Regions from separate parts of the Pseudoalteromonas sp. SANK 73390 genome, predicted to be linked through region 1. Evidence: predicted binding sites of a transcription regulator. Region 1 holds the regulator's gene; each other region holds the start of a gene.
What was found. The regulator sigma-54, encoded in region 1, starts transcription at its own class of promoters, with help from an activator protein. The targets are predictions, from matches to a motif close to GTTGGCACGNNNNTNGNNT.
Positions count from the first base shown of each region.

Region 2: the regulator sigma-54 is predicted to act here: its motif matches at 1,210-1,228, upstream of SANK73390_RS15325 (YggN family protein).
Region 3: the regulator sigma-54 is predicted to act here: its motif matches at 1,363-1,381, upstream of fliE (flagellar hook-basal body complex protein FliE).
Region 4: the regulator sigma-54 is predicted to act here: its motif matches at 1,791-1,809, upstream of SANK73390_RS15995 (flagellar assembly protein T N-terminal domain-containing protein).

Region 1 is NZ_ARPN01000055.1:71,341-74,495, forward strand. Features, by position in the region: gene rapZ (RNase adapter RapZ) at 1-217, opposite strand, end outside; gene ptsN (PTS IIA-like nitrogen regulatory protein PtsN) at 236-688, opposite strand; gene hpf (ribosome hibernation promoting factor) at 691-978, opposite strand; gene SANK73390_RS07970 (RNA polymerase factor sigma-54) at 1,006-2,517, opposite strand; gene lptB (LPS export ABC transporter ATP-binding protein) at 2,574-3,155, opposite strand, start outside.
Region 2 is NZ_ARPN01000110.1:13,251-16,405, forward strand. Features, by position in the region: gene SANK73390_RS15320 (aminotransferase-like domain-containing protein) at 1-340, shown strand, start outside; gene SANK73390_RS15325 (YggN family protein) at 374-1,171, opposite strand; gene SANK73390_RS15330 (PA3496 family putative envelope integrity protein) at 1,484-1,666, shown strand; gene SANK73390_RS15335 (glutathione peroxidase) at 1,707-2,192, opposite strand; gene SANK73390_RS15340 (LysR family transcriptional regulator) at 2,231-3,106, opposite strand.
Region 3 is NZ_ARPN01000108.1:52,284-55,438, forward strand. Features, by position in the region: gene fliF (flagellar basal-body MS-ring/collar protein FliF) at 1-973, opposite strand, end outside; gene fliE (flagellar hook-basal body complex protein FliE) at 996-1,328, opposite strand; gene SANK73390_RS13970 (sigma-54-dependent transcriptional regulator) at 1,482-2,867, opposite strand; gene SANK73390_RS13975 (sensor histidine kinase) at 2,864-3,155, opposite strand, start outside.
Region 4 is NZ_ARPN01000114.1:35,467-38,621, forward strand. Features, by position in the region: gene SANK73390_RS15985 (FlgO family outer membrane protein) at 1-162, shown strand, start outside; tRNA gene SANK73390_RS15990 (tRNA-Arg) at 252-326, shown strand; gene SANK73390_RS15995 (flagellar assembly protein T N-terminal domain-containing protein) at 564-1,757, opposite strand; gene SANK73390_RS16000 (LPP20 family lipoprotein) at 1,867-2,346, shown strand; gene flgN (flagellar export chaperone FlgN) at 2,412-2,840, opposite strand; gene flgM (flagellar biosynthesis anti-sigma factor FlgM) at 2,833-3,155, opposite strand, start outside.

The DNA of each region.
Region 1 (3,155 bases):
ATTCTAAAATATCATTAAAGTCTTGTTGCTCTTTTGGCAGATTTCTTACATCAATGCTTACAGCGATTTTATCGTAGTTATCAGAGACACTACGTACTAAGGACGGTAATAAATTGACTGGGATATTATCAACGCAATAATACCCTAAATCTTCTAATACACGAAGTGCAACTGACTTGCCTGAACCAGAGCGACCGCTGATGATGATTAATTCCATTATGCTTCTCTTAATAACCTAGTCTGCTGAGGCAATAATGGCATAAAGTTCCTCGTCATTGCTAGCGTTCCTTAGCTGTTTACAAAATTCTTTATTGTTTAGCTGCTGAGCTATCGATGACAAAGTTTTTAAATGTTGTTCGTTATCGCCATCAGGCACAATTAAAGCAAGAAATATATCAACAGGCCGATTATCAATGGCATCAAATTCAACCCCTTGTTGATTGACTAATAGTAAAGCTGTCACGACTTCAAGACCTATTATCCGACCATGGGGCAGGGCAATCCCTTTACCTATACCTGTACTGCCGAGTTTCTCCCGGGCCATTAATGCGCTAAGGATATCGTGCTGATTTAAATTGGGTAGCTGTTCGTGCGCTAACTCGCTAATGTATTCGAGTATACGTTTTTTGCTATTAAAAAGGACCGCAGCTTTGCTACAGTCCTTATTGATTATCGAGCTTAATTTCATAATTAATGTCGAATTAGCTTCTCTTTGTGCTTAATTACCTGACGATCTAGCTTATTAATTAGGCCGTCGATCGCAGCATACATGTCCTGATGTTCTGTCGAGGCAAAAAGCTCTCCGCCATTAACGTGCAATGTCGCCTCTGCTTTTTGTACTAGCTTTTCAACATCTAAGATCACATGTACATTGTTTATATGATCAAAATGCCTTTCTAACTTTGCAAACTTGTTGTTGACATAGTCTCTTAATGCATCGGTTATTTCTACATGACGACCAGTTAAATTTAGTTGCATAAGCATTTTCCTTCTTAGGTAATACGCCTAAATCAAGCTTTTACGCTGATTTGACGGTGGAATGGCTAACGACTCCCGATATTTTGCTATGGTGCGTCGGGCCACCTTAATTCCTTGCTCCGCTAATATATCTGCTATTTTACTGTCGCTTAATGGCTTAGCAGTATTTTCTGCAGCAATTAGCTTTTTGATTAGTGCTCTGATTGCTGTGGACGAGCACTCACCTCCATTTTCAGTACTAACATGACTTGAGAAGAAATACTTCAACTCAAAAATGCCTCTAGGTGTGTGCATATATTTTTGTGTGGTCACTCGTGAAATGGTGGACTCGTGCATTTCAACCATTTCTGCAACATCATTTAACACCATGGGTCTCATTGCCTCAGGGCCATGTTCAAAGAATGCCTGTTGTTGTTGGACAATGCAATTAGTAACTTTCATTAATGTTTCATTTCTGCTTTCTAAGCTTTTAATAAACCACTTTGCTTCTTGTAAATGAGAGCGAATGAATTGACTATCTGTGCTGGATTTCACTGAGCGAGACATTGCAGCATATTGATTGTTAACACGAATTTTAGGCATGCACTCCGGATTTAGCTCAACTACCCAGCGGCCTTTTATCTTCTTAACTGATACATCAGGAATGACATATTCAGACTCTTCACGAATAATGCTTGCCGCAGGTTTTGGGTTAAGAGTGTGAATTAATGTTACGATCTCCTTGAGCTCAGTCTCTTTGAGCTTGGTTTTTTTCATCAAGGTCCGATAGTCGCGACTTGCAAGTAGCTCAATGTGCTCATTGAGGATCATTTTAGTTTCGCTCAACCAAGGAGTTGTATGCGGGTCAAATTGATTGAGCTGAATACACAAGCACTCTTGTAGTGAGCGAGCGCCAATGCCAATAGGATCAAAAAGTTGAATTCGTTTTAATACGGCTTCTACTTCATCTAATTCAATATGTTCGCCACTGTTGCCATCATTCAAGCTCTCTAAGAGATCTTCGGTACTTAAGGTGAATGTACCGTTTTCGTCTATGGCTTCTACAATAGCGACTGCGATGCCGCGATCTGTTGGGCTAAAAGGCGTTAATTCGAGCTGCCACATTAAATATTCATGAAGCGTTTCCGTCGTCTCACCTTGATAAATAGTCTCGTCTTCAGGCATGGGTCCACTACTGGCAGCAGGAGCTGCACTCATGTACTCATCCCATGTCACATCCATAGCGAGGTCGTCGCTCACGGTCTCTTTACTTAGTGCGGCATCCGAATCTATTTCGTAGTCACTTACAGGCTCGATATCTTGACTGTCTAAATGCGTGTCCTCTTGGTTTTCATCTTTACCATTTTTATCTTGGGCACTGTTTTGCGCATCAGATTCTGGCTCTGACTCATCTACTTCAAGAAGCGGGTTGCTATCAAGAGCTTCTTGGATCTCTTGCTGTAGATCCAACGTGCTTAGTTGCAGCAAGCGAATAGCCTGCTGTAACTGTGGTGTCATGGTAAGTTGCTGCCCCATGCGCAGCTGTAACGATTGCCTCATCTACCTTTAACAATCCTTCTGGTTTTCTATTATTATTGTGACTAAACGTACATTAACTATAGCTTGAATTGTTCACCTAGGTAGACATCTCTGACAGTTTGATCTGCTAAAACATGTTCAGGAGTACCAGAGGCGATTAATTCACCATGTGAGACAATATAAGCTTTTTCACATACATCAAGAGTTTCACGAACATTGTGATCGGTGATTAACACACCAATACCTCTATTTTTTAAATGTTCGATAATTTTCTTTATATCTAACACTGAAATGGGATCAACACCAGCAAAAGGCTCATCTAAAAGGATAAATTTAGGATTTGCGGCTAAAGCGCGAGCAATTTCTACTCTTCTGCGTTCTCCGCCTGACAGTGCCATACCTAAGCTATCGCGAATGTGTTGAATGTTAAACTCATCCAGTAGTTCATTTAAAATTTGCTCACGGGCTATCTTATTCAGTGAGTTGCGAGTTTCCAAAATCGCCATTAAATTTTGATATACCGTGAGCTTTCTAAAAATTGATGACTCTTGAGGTAAATAGCCAATGCCTAAACGTGCTCGGTTATGCATTGGCAATAGTGTAATGTCATGATCGTTGATGCACACGGTGCCATTATCGCTTGGCACGAGACCTACAAT
Region 2 (3,155 bases), on a different contig from region 1:
TGGTGAATATGACCGCCATTTAAAGTTAATGCGCAAGCGCTTATTAGTGGCGAAAGATTATATGATTATGGCATTGCGCAGATACTTTCCTCAATTTGTACGAGTAAGTGAACCAAGAGGTGGGTGTGTTTTATGGCTTGATTTAGGGCCGCAATACGATGGTACAAAACTATTTCAATTGGCTTTAGCTCAAGGAATAAGCATAGCACCAGGTGTGCTATTTAGTGCCAGCAATAAGTTTAGCAGTTGTATTCGCTTGAGTTATGGTGTGCAGTGGAATGAACACACAGAGCAAGCAATCGCGACTCTTGGAAAGCTGGTGGACCAAGCAAAAAAATAGTCGGCAGATGCCGACTATTTCAGGGAGATAGAATTAGTTTTTGTAGGTAAACAGCTGATAATCAGCGAACTCAGGGATCTGCTGTTGTAGTTGATTTTCAGTTTGAGCGATCACTTCAAACTGGCCACACAATGCATTTGCTTGTTGCTTAAGATTTTTAGCTTGCATTTGCACTTTGTCTTCAATTTGTTGGCCCATGTTTTTCATGCGTTCTTCAAAGGTTGCCATATCGCCGCCAGAGCTGACCATTTTTGAGCCAACAGCCATGAGAATACTACCAATTGATTCCATCATAGCGCCCTCTACTGCAGACTCAATACGAGTTTCAAATTGCAGCTCAAAGTTATGACCAAACTCAGTAAAAGTTTGCTCTCCCATAACAAATGCACCTTGTTGATAAAAAGTCTCATTCACCTCTGTTTCTATTTCGCCAAGTAAAGTGTTTAATGAACTAAATTCTTTAAGCTCAAATGCTGCTGCCACTTCTTCCAGAGCAACACCCGCTATTTTTATCCCATCAAGTGCGATGTTTGCCACTTGTGGTAATTTTACCCTGAGTTCATCCGCATAGTTCACAACTGCCAGTTGTTGTTGGGGGCTTAATGAAATAGGCGTACTATCTAAAAAAACTAAACCAGAGTCAGTGATGCGTAACTTACGATTGTTCTCACTATTAGTAATGAATAGTTCATCAGGTGTGATGCGAACATCATTTTTAAAGTTCACCGCACATTCATCTGAGCTAAATTGGAAATGAGAGCCATCTATTTGCGAGTGTGCAAAAGAAGCGGAACTGAATGTAATTGTTGCTGCCAAGATTAATTTTTTCATGTGATAAAGCCTTGCTGATGAATGATATGTATATAACTATTCAAAACTAATGCCAAAAAAATAAATTATTAAATATTAGTGGTTTACGTATTTTTTTGTTGTTGTATGCAGAAGTTGCATTATATTTTTGACCATTATTTAGCTTCTTTGACCAAAATAAAAACAATGATAAAAATTATTTATTAAAACGATAAAAAACTCTCACTTTTCAGATTTGCATTTTCCAGCTAAATAATCATTTAGGTGAAGAATTAATGCTAGTTATTGGCGCTTCACCAAGTAACTAATATTAACACTTATTTGGAGTGGGTTGTGGGTAAGACATTTTCTTATGATGCGCTTGATGATGATTTTGTAGATGACGAGTATGAGAACCTCGGTCGTAATCAGCATGATAAGCAAAAGCGAAAGGTGAAGAGAAAGCTTGATGATTATCTTGAACAAAAACGTTTGCGCAAAAATTTAGGTGAAGATGATTTTGATTATCTAGACTAATTAAAAAGGAGGCAGCAGCCTCCTTTTTAATTCGGTAATTTTAAGTGTGCTTAAGGGCATCTTCAATTGCAGTAGTTAGTTTACTTGGTTTTGTGGTTGGCGCAAAGCGCTGCAATGGTGTACCATCACGACCAACCAAGAACTTGGTAAAGTTCCACTTAACACGATTGCCAAATAGTCCTGGTAAGGCACTTTTGAGAAAGCGGAAAATTGGATGAGTGTGTTCGCCATTGACCTTAATTTTTTCCATTATAGTAAAGTCAACGCCGTAGTTAATTAAGCATCCTTGCTGGATTTGTTGAGCGTCTCCCGGCTCTTGTCCGCCAAACTGGTTACATGGAAAGCCGATAATAACTAAATCTTGATCCTTATATTGCTCATGTAATTCTTGTAGTCCTTGATACTGGGGTGTTAAACCACACTGACTTGCAGTATTTACTATTAATACTACTTTGCCTCTAAGTACTTCAAAGTCAAACGCTTGACCTTGTAAAGTGTTAGCAGCAAGCTGATAAAACTGTGACATAATTGTCTCCTTTGATACGTTGCTTTAAAAAGAACGTATTACTTTTTTGCAAAGCTATCGAGTAAAAACTCAATCAGTAAACGTACGCGGTAAGGCATGAGATCTTTACGAGGGTAAACTAACCAGGTTGCCCCATCATTTACTTGGAAAGGTTCTAGTATATACCTGAGTTGCCCTTGTTCAACATAAGGTTGCACGATGTCTTTGGCCAAATGCGCAACGCCTAACCCCGCTAAGCAAGCATTAATCAATGCAAAAGAGTTGTTACTTCTCCAATTGCCAGAGACTTTTACTTCCTCTTGCTGTTGGCAAATGACAAATCGCCAACGGCCGTGGGTTGCAGACAAGCAATTATGTTGGTGTAGTTCGTATGGGTGGTGAATATCTCCATGCTGACTTTGATAACCTTTGCTGACGACCCAGGTCATAGGGCGGGTACACAGTTTACGAGCCACTAAGTTGGAGTCTTGAAGTTGGCCAAAACGTATGGCTAAGTCAAAGCCTTCTTCTACTAAGTCCACATTACGGTTGTTAAAATCAAGATCAACAGTAACTTCTGGGTATAGCTTCAAAAAGTCAGCTATACGAGGCGCTACTTGGTTTGCTACAAAATCACCGGCCGCCGCTATTTTTATTAATCCTTTAGGCGTATTTTGTACACCTTGTGCTTGATTGGTCGCATCAATTAACTCTTGCTGTATAACCTTAAGCTTGGCTGAGTACTGGCGGCCAGCATCTGTTAAGTTTTGGGTGCGAGTTGTTCGCTGTATTAACACCGTGCCAAGGCGTTGCTCTAATTGTTGCACTTGCCGACTTACGTAAGATGTAGACACTTCAAGTTTTTCAGCAGCTTTACTAAAGCTACCTTGCTCAACTACCGCTAAGAATACTTCGAGGCCTTGCCAAATCATCATCACTTTACCAGTTTTTCATACAATAATAATATTATAAATGCTTTATTTT
Region 3 (3,155 bases), on a different contig from region 1:
CAGGAATACCAACCGCTAACCCGCCAATATTATTCTCTTCAAATGTTGTCTCACTGCGCACTGCTGGCAAGTCAGGGTTGTAGCGTTTTTGGGTCTCTTCAATAGCACTAAAGTCCATCGTTAAATCAACCTGCGCAGTGTACTTACCTAATCCAATAACAGGGATCAAAATACTGTCAATCTTTTCTAGGTATTCTTGTTCCCTTTTACGCTCAAGGTCATATTCTTTGCGAGAACGTGCTGCTAGTGAATCTTGCGAGCCTGAATTCAATAAGCGGCCATTTTGATCTGTAACAGTCACTCGTGCTGGCTCTAGTCCTTGTACAGCAGAAGCAATTATATCCACTATTGAATCTATTTCTTCACCACCTAGGGTTCTGCCACGTTTTAATGTGAGTACTACGGTAGCTGATGGCTTTTTCTCACGACGAGCAAACACGTTTTCTTTTGGTATAGCTAACAGTACTTTTGCACGATTAATGTCGTCTAATTCTTCAATTGTACGCGCCAACTGCTGCTCACGGCTATGCTTTAATCGCTCTCGCTCTAGTCTTTGGCTGACACCAAAGCCCATATCCTGCATTAAAATATCCGTACCCGAACTTGGTGCTTGCGTAAATCCATCACGTGCCATTTGTAGTTTTATGGTTTGGTAATCATTTTCAGCTACCAAGATGGTATTACCATCTAATTCATAATCAATTTTTTGAGCGTCTAAAAAGTCCAATGTTTGCACTAGCTCTTCGGTAGGATATTGACCAAGTGGGCGCATATCTGGTTGTTGTGCCCAAATAATAATAAACACAGCAATAGCTAAGCAGATAGCTAAAGCGATAATTAAAGTAACTTGGCGAAGCATATCAACGCCACTTAGCGCACTCAGATAACCTGATTTTTGCTCTTGCTGTTCACCAGAATCTGCGCCAGTAGCGCCATCCGATAAAGCCAGTTCTGTTGATTGGTTCGTTGCCACAGTTATTCTCCACTACCTAAGCTTAAACAGGCATGCTCATAATTTGTTTATATGACTCTACAAGCTTATTTCTAACTTGTACCGTCGCCTCAAAAGCCACTGACGATTTTTGAGAAGCAATCATGACTTCAGCGAGCGACACGCTGCGATCACCCATCTCCAGTGCCGTTACTTTTGATTTTGCATCTTTTTGCAAGCCACTGACCGTATTAATAGCATCTGATAGCATGTCGCCAAACTGCGCTGATGAATTTGCTGATGTCTGTACTGGCAGACTATCTTGCGGTTTATTGCGTGTAGCTTCTGAAGCTAACGACTGCATTTCTTGATATAAAGCATTGGGTTGAATGTTCATTGTGCTCACCCTTTTTACTAAAGATACATAGATGAAGCACAATTCATGCCAAAATAAAAATCAACTATAACAGTTAGTTACAAACAAAGCGGGCTGTCATGATTTTGACTAGAAAAAGCCAGTATTAAACTGGCTCATGGTATTTGGAAGGGGTTAAGCTGGTAGTGGGATCCCCATGTCACGCATTTTCGCTAACTTATACCGTAACGTTCGAGGGCTCATCCCTAATATTTCAGCCACGTCTTTGCGCTTACCTTGACATCGAGACAAGGTGTCCAGAATCATTTGGTGTTCCTTATCTTGTAACTCTACTTTATAACTTTGACTATCCACACTGTCAGCTATCTCACATTTCGTAGCCAACTCAACTTGAATTTGATCTATTGCTTTATTGTCATTTCGAGACAAAACAGGCTGATGACTTTCTATAAAAATATCATCTGAATTAACTTGCAAGCCTTGGTGTAATATCAAAGCTCGCTGCACAACATTATCTAATTCACGCACATTACCTGGCCAAAAATGTGATAAGAGCTTTTGTTTGGCATCCTCACAAAGTGTTGGTATCGGTTTGCTCGCTTTGGTGCAATGCCTTGCAATCAAATGCTCTGCAAGCACAACAATATCGCCTGGACGTTCACACAATGGCAACCACATTAGTGGAAAAACATTTAGCCGATAGTACAAATCTTCTCTAAAATTACCTGCCGCGACAGCTTCTTTTAAGTCTCGGTTACTGGTAGCCAATACACGTACATCAAGCTCTATGGTTTTTCTGCCACCCAATCGTTCCACTTCACGCTCTTGCAATATCCTGAGCAGCTTTGCTTGCAAGGCTAGGTCCATTTCGGTGATTTCATCAAGTAAAATAGTACCCTTTTGGGCTTGTTCAAATTTACCTGGACAAGCTTGAATAGCTCCCGTAAACGCACCTTTCTCATAACCAAATAGCGTCGCTTCTAGCATATTCTCTGGTATCGCAGCACAATTTATAGCAACAAATACTTCTTGGGCACGCTCAGATTTATCATGGATATAGCGCGCCAAAACTTCTTTACCTGAACCACTTGGCCCAAGTACCATTACACTCGCATCTGACTTTGCGACTTTGGCTGCCAATTCAAGTAACTGGAGGCTTTGTGGGTCTTTAACAACAGGACCATCAGTTTCTTTTTCTTTCACTGGCATGTAGCGGCTTACCATATTCAGTAAAACCTCAGGCGCAAAAGGTTTAGCCATATAATCAATAGCGCCTAATCGCATCGCTTCTACAGCATCGTCAATGGTTGCATACGCAGTCATCATCAACACTGGTAAGTCTGGGTAATTTAGCTTAATTGTTCTAAGCAAATCAATCCCGCTCATAGTGCCCATTTGAACGTCACTGACAACCAAAGAAAAGCTTGCCTGCTTTAGCAAGATAACAGCCTGCTCAGCACTAGATGCTTCGACACAATCAAATCCAGATAAATGTAAGGTGTCAATTAGCGCTTCTCTGAGCCCTGCATCATCTTCCACTACTAAAATAGAATGACTCATACAACCTCCAACTGTTCGGTATTGAATGAAATAGGAAGAAGTAAACTGAAACATGCACCGCCATCTGGCATATTTTGTACTTCTGCTTGCCCTTTGTGAGAATTAGCCACCGAGCTCACCACCGCAAGTCCAAGACCTGTGCCTTGGCTTTTTGTTGTAAAAAACGGTTCAAATACTTTTTCTGCTATTTGCGGGTCTATACCCGGGCCGTTATCTATAACGGAAATTCGCACTTTATCGTCTTCACGCTTTGCACTTACTTTAATTTCGGCTTGTGAACCAATAATT
Region 4 (3,155 bases), on a different contig from region 1:
AGTCATGTGCTTTCTGGCACCATGATATACAGAAGCACTGGTGTGGAAGTTAATGCGCGTGTTATTGATATTGATTCTAAACAAGTGGTCGCTAGCACGCGTAAAATGGTACCTGCATACGTGTTACATAATGCAGATATTGCATTGTCAGGGGCAAGATGAGGAATATTATTTAACTACATTAAGTGGCTGACTTTTATAAAAAAGCATTGAAATATAATAGAACCTACGGCTATAATTCCAGCCGTAGTGGCCCCTTAGTTAAATGGATATAACAGTCCCCTCCTAAGGGACGGTTGCAAGTTCGATTCTTGCAGGGGCCGCCAATATACCTACCTTATTATACATACCCTTAAATTATATTAAGATTCACTTTTATCAAGTCAAAGCCTTTGTTTGCTCTTGTTGTTTTAAAGCGTTTACTTGGCGCTCAAAATTTATTAGGTCAGTGAAACCTTAAATGATTCGTAAGATAAGTAGTTCAGTAATTGAAAATAAATATTTACAATAAAATCTATTCAAAGAAATTTAGCTGCGCTTAATGGGTTAGTGCAGCTATAAGGTTAATTGTCAAGTAAAAAGCTTTCTGCACTTTTCACTTTGATTTGAACTATGTCATTGATCTGTATATTACTTAACGGGCGCGAATTTAAATTAACGGCTGTTGCGCTTTGCATATTTACGTTAATGATTTTTACTTGCTCTATAGTTTGCATCGTGGAATTTATCACCGAACCTTTACTGGTGATGATGCTGCTCTGATGCATGATGGAGAGTATTTTTCCAGCCTCTAAACCATGGGCTTTTCCAAGGTTAATCACTACCTGATCATTATCTAAATATAAGATTTTTCCTTTGGTTGGAATACAAGAGACAGCTGCATTCATATCTTGGCTGACTTTATTAAATACTTCCTGGATCTCTTGAGCATAATGAGAGTTCCAAAACTTTTCACTGTGCACATCTATTAATTTTGTTTTTTCAAAAGGCCAAACCCCCTGTGTAGCATAGTGCTGCTGCCAGACTCTTTCATAGGTCAGCGCATCATACAAAGCAAAGTCGATTTTAAAGCTTCTTGCGTATTTATCACTTTGCCAAAAAGCATATTCACTGTTTAGTTTATCTGTATCAGCAATATCAGTAATCTGGCTTAATAAAACATATTGGCTATTACTGTTCATTGCGATTGTTTCGATAAGCAAAGGATTATAGTTAAATTGCTGAGAGAAGTACTCTGTTACGTCTATTGAGATATTAAGGTATGGAATTGGTTTTATAGTATTTGTCCGCTCATTCAAGGTATTAAACAGCCTTTGAGAGGTAGATTTAGCGATGTCAAATATTTGACCCATACGAGCTTGGTGCGGCTGTGTCAATTGGCTTTGAGTAATGGCTATCTGTTTATTAAATTGCTGTTCAAGGCACTTACCTTGCGTTGTATAAATATCTAGGTGAAGAGTAACGCTGTATTGGTCCTGTTCCTTATTTTCACTTACTAAGTTGACTTGCTGTATTTCACCATGAGATTGAATTTTTAGTTCATCTTGGCTTAATATGCCATCGGCCACGCTTTGCACGCTACTTACGGTTGCGCCAGAAAAAATAAGTGCTTGTGTTATAGCGTCTTTGACGGCTGCTTGTCTTGCTTGAGCAACATCGCGACCTTGAGTACTTGCATAACCAACAACTTCATACCATTCTGCTTTGACAGCAGTACTGATACAAATAAGTGCAAGTAAAGTGATAGCCTTAATCATAATTAGCGCCTCAAAAATATTATACTGAGTTAGAAGCAAATCATGTACCACAATTTATGGCAAGAATTGTGCATAAATAAATACTAGTAATCTTGTAAGGTGATCAACCATGAATATCGAAAAGCAAACAAACCGAGTCGGTCTTATAAGTATAGTGGTGCTTTTGTGCTTTATAAGTGGCTGTAGTAGTTTATTTGATAAGCACATTGAATACGAGTATGTACAACCTGATAACTACCCTGTGTTAAAAGCAATAGGGTATGCACCACTGAGTGCACAGCCTGGTATAAGCAGTTCACAGAAAATGTTAATGGCAGTTAAGGTCTCAAAACTTGAAGCATACCGTGAACTAACGGAGCAAGTGTATGGTCAGAGCGTCACGTCTAGTATGACTGTTAAAGGTGCTGTAGCCCAAAGTGATGGCTTAAAAAGTCAAGTGAGAGGGGTGATCCGTGGCGCTAAAGTTGTGAAAAGCTATGCTGCAGGTGATACATACGTTACAGAGCTAGAGTTAGATATGAAGCGTGTTCACGACCTTTATATAAGCCAAGCGAAGCCAAGAAAAATTAAGCGAGTTACTTATTATTAAGTGCCGATTGAACACGTTATGAGAGGCTTTAATCGGAACAATTGTGAAGATAGAGCCTTTAAACATTAAGCTTTAAGGTTTTTAACTAGTTCATTATTTTGAGAAACAACAGCACCGTCTTGGCTATATGTGACGGATGATGGAGCACCAATTAAAATTTCCTTCAGGTCTTTAATACTGAGGTTGGCTTGGTGGGCAGCTTGAGCATTGACTTCATTTTTTTGTTTACATTCTATCAGCAGGCTTTCTATCTTTGCAGTAATTACTTTAGCTTTTTCCTGTTCAAATAAGTACTTATCAAAACCAGATATCTCTTTATCTAGCTTTTGAATATTGTTAAGTAGTGTTAGTTTTTCTCTTGCTAAATCTTTGAGTCCATCACCTTTTCTTGCTGCCAATGACTTAAGCTCACTATCTAGCAACTGGGTCAAAGTTGATAAATGAGTGAGCTGTTTGTCTAGCTTATGGACACAAAGGTTTAGCTGATCATCCATACATATCAAACTCAAATGCGGCAATATTCTTCGCTAACTTTTCAGCATCAACCTGATATTTACCTTCGCTAATGGCCTTTTTCAGTTCAGCGACTTTATCGCTGTTAAAGGCTGGCGCTTCTTGTGCTTTGTCTTGTAAGTTTTTGAGTTGACGCGCTTGTGGTGTCAAACTTACAGAATCTGCAGCCGCTTTTTGTGGCGCTTTAGAAGGTGCGCTATTCGCGTTGACATCATTTTTTTGCAACTCAGCTTTTTGTTGCTTAATATTATTAAGCGCGCTGTTTGTTTGCGATTGACCTTTTACGTTATTTACCA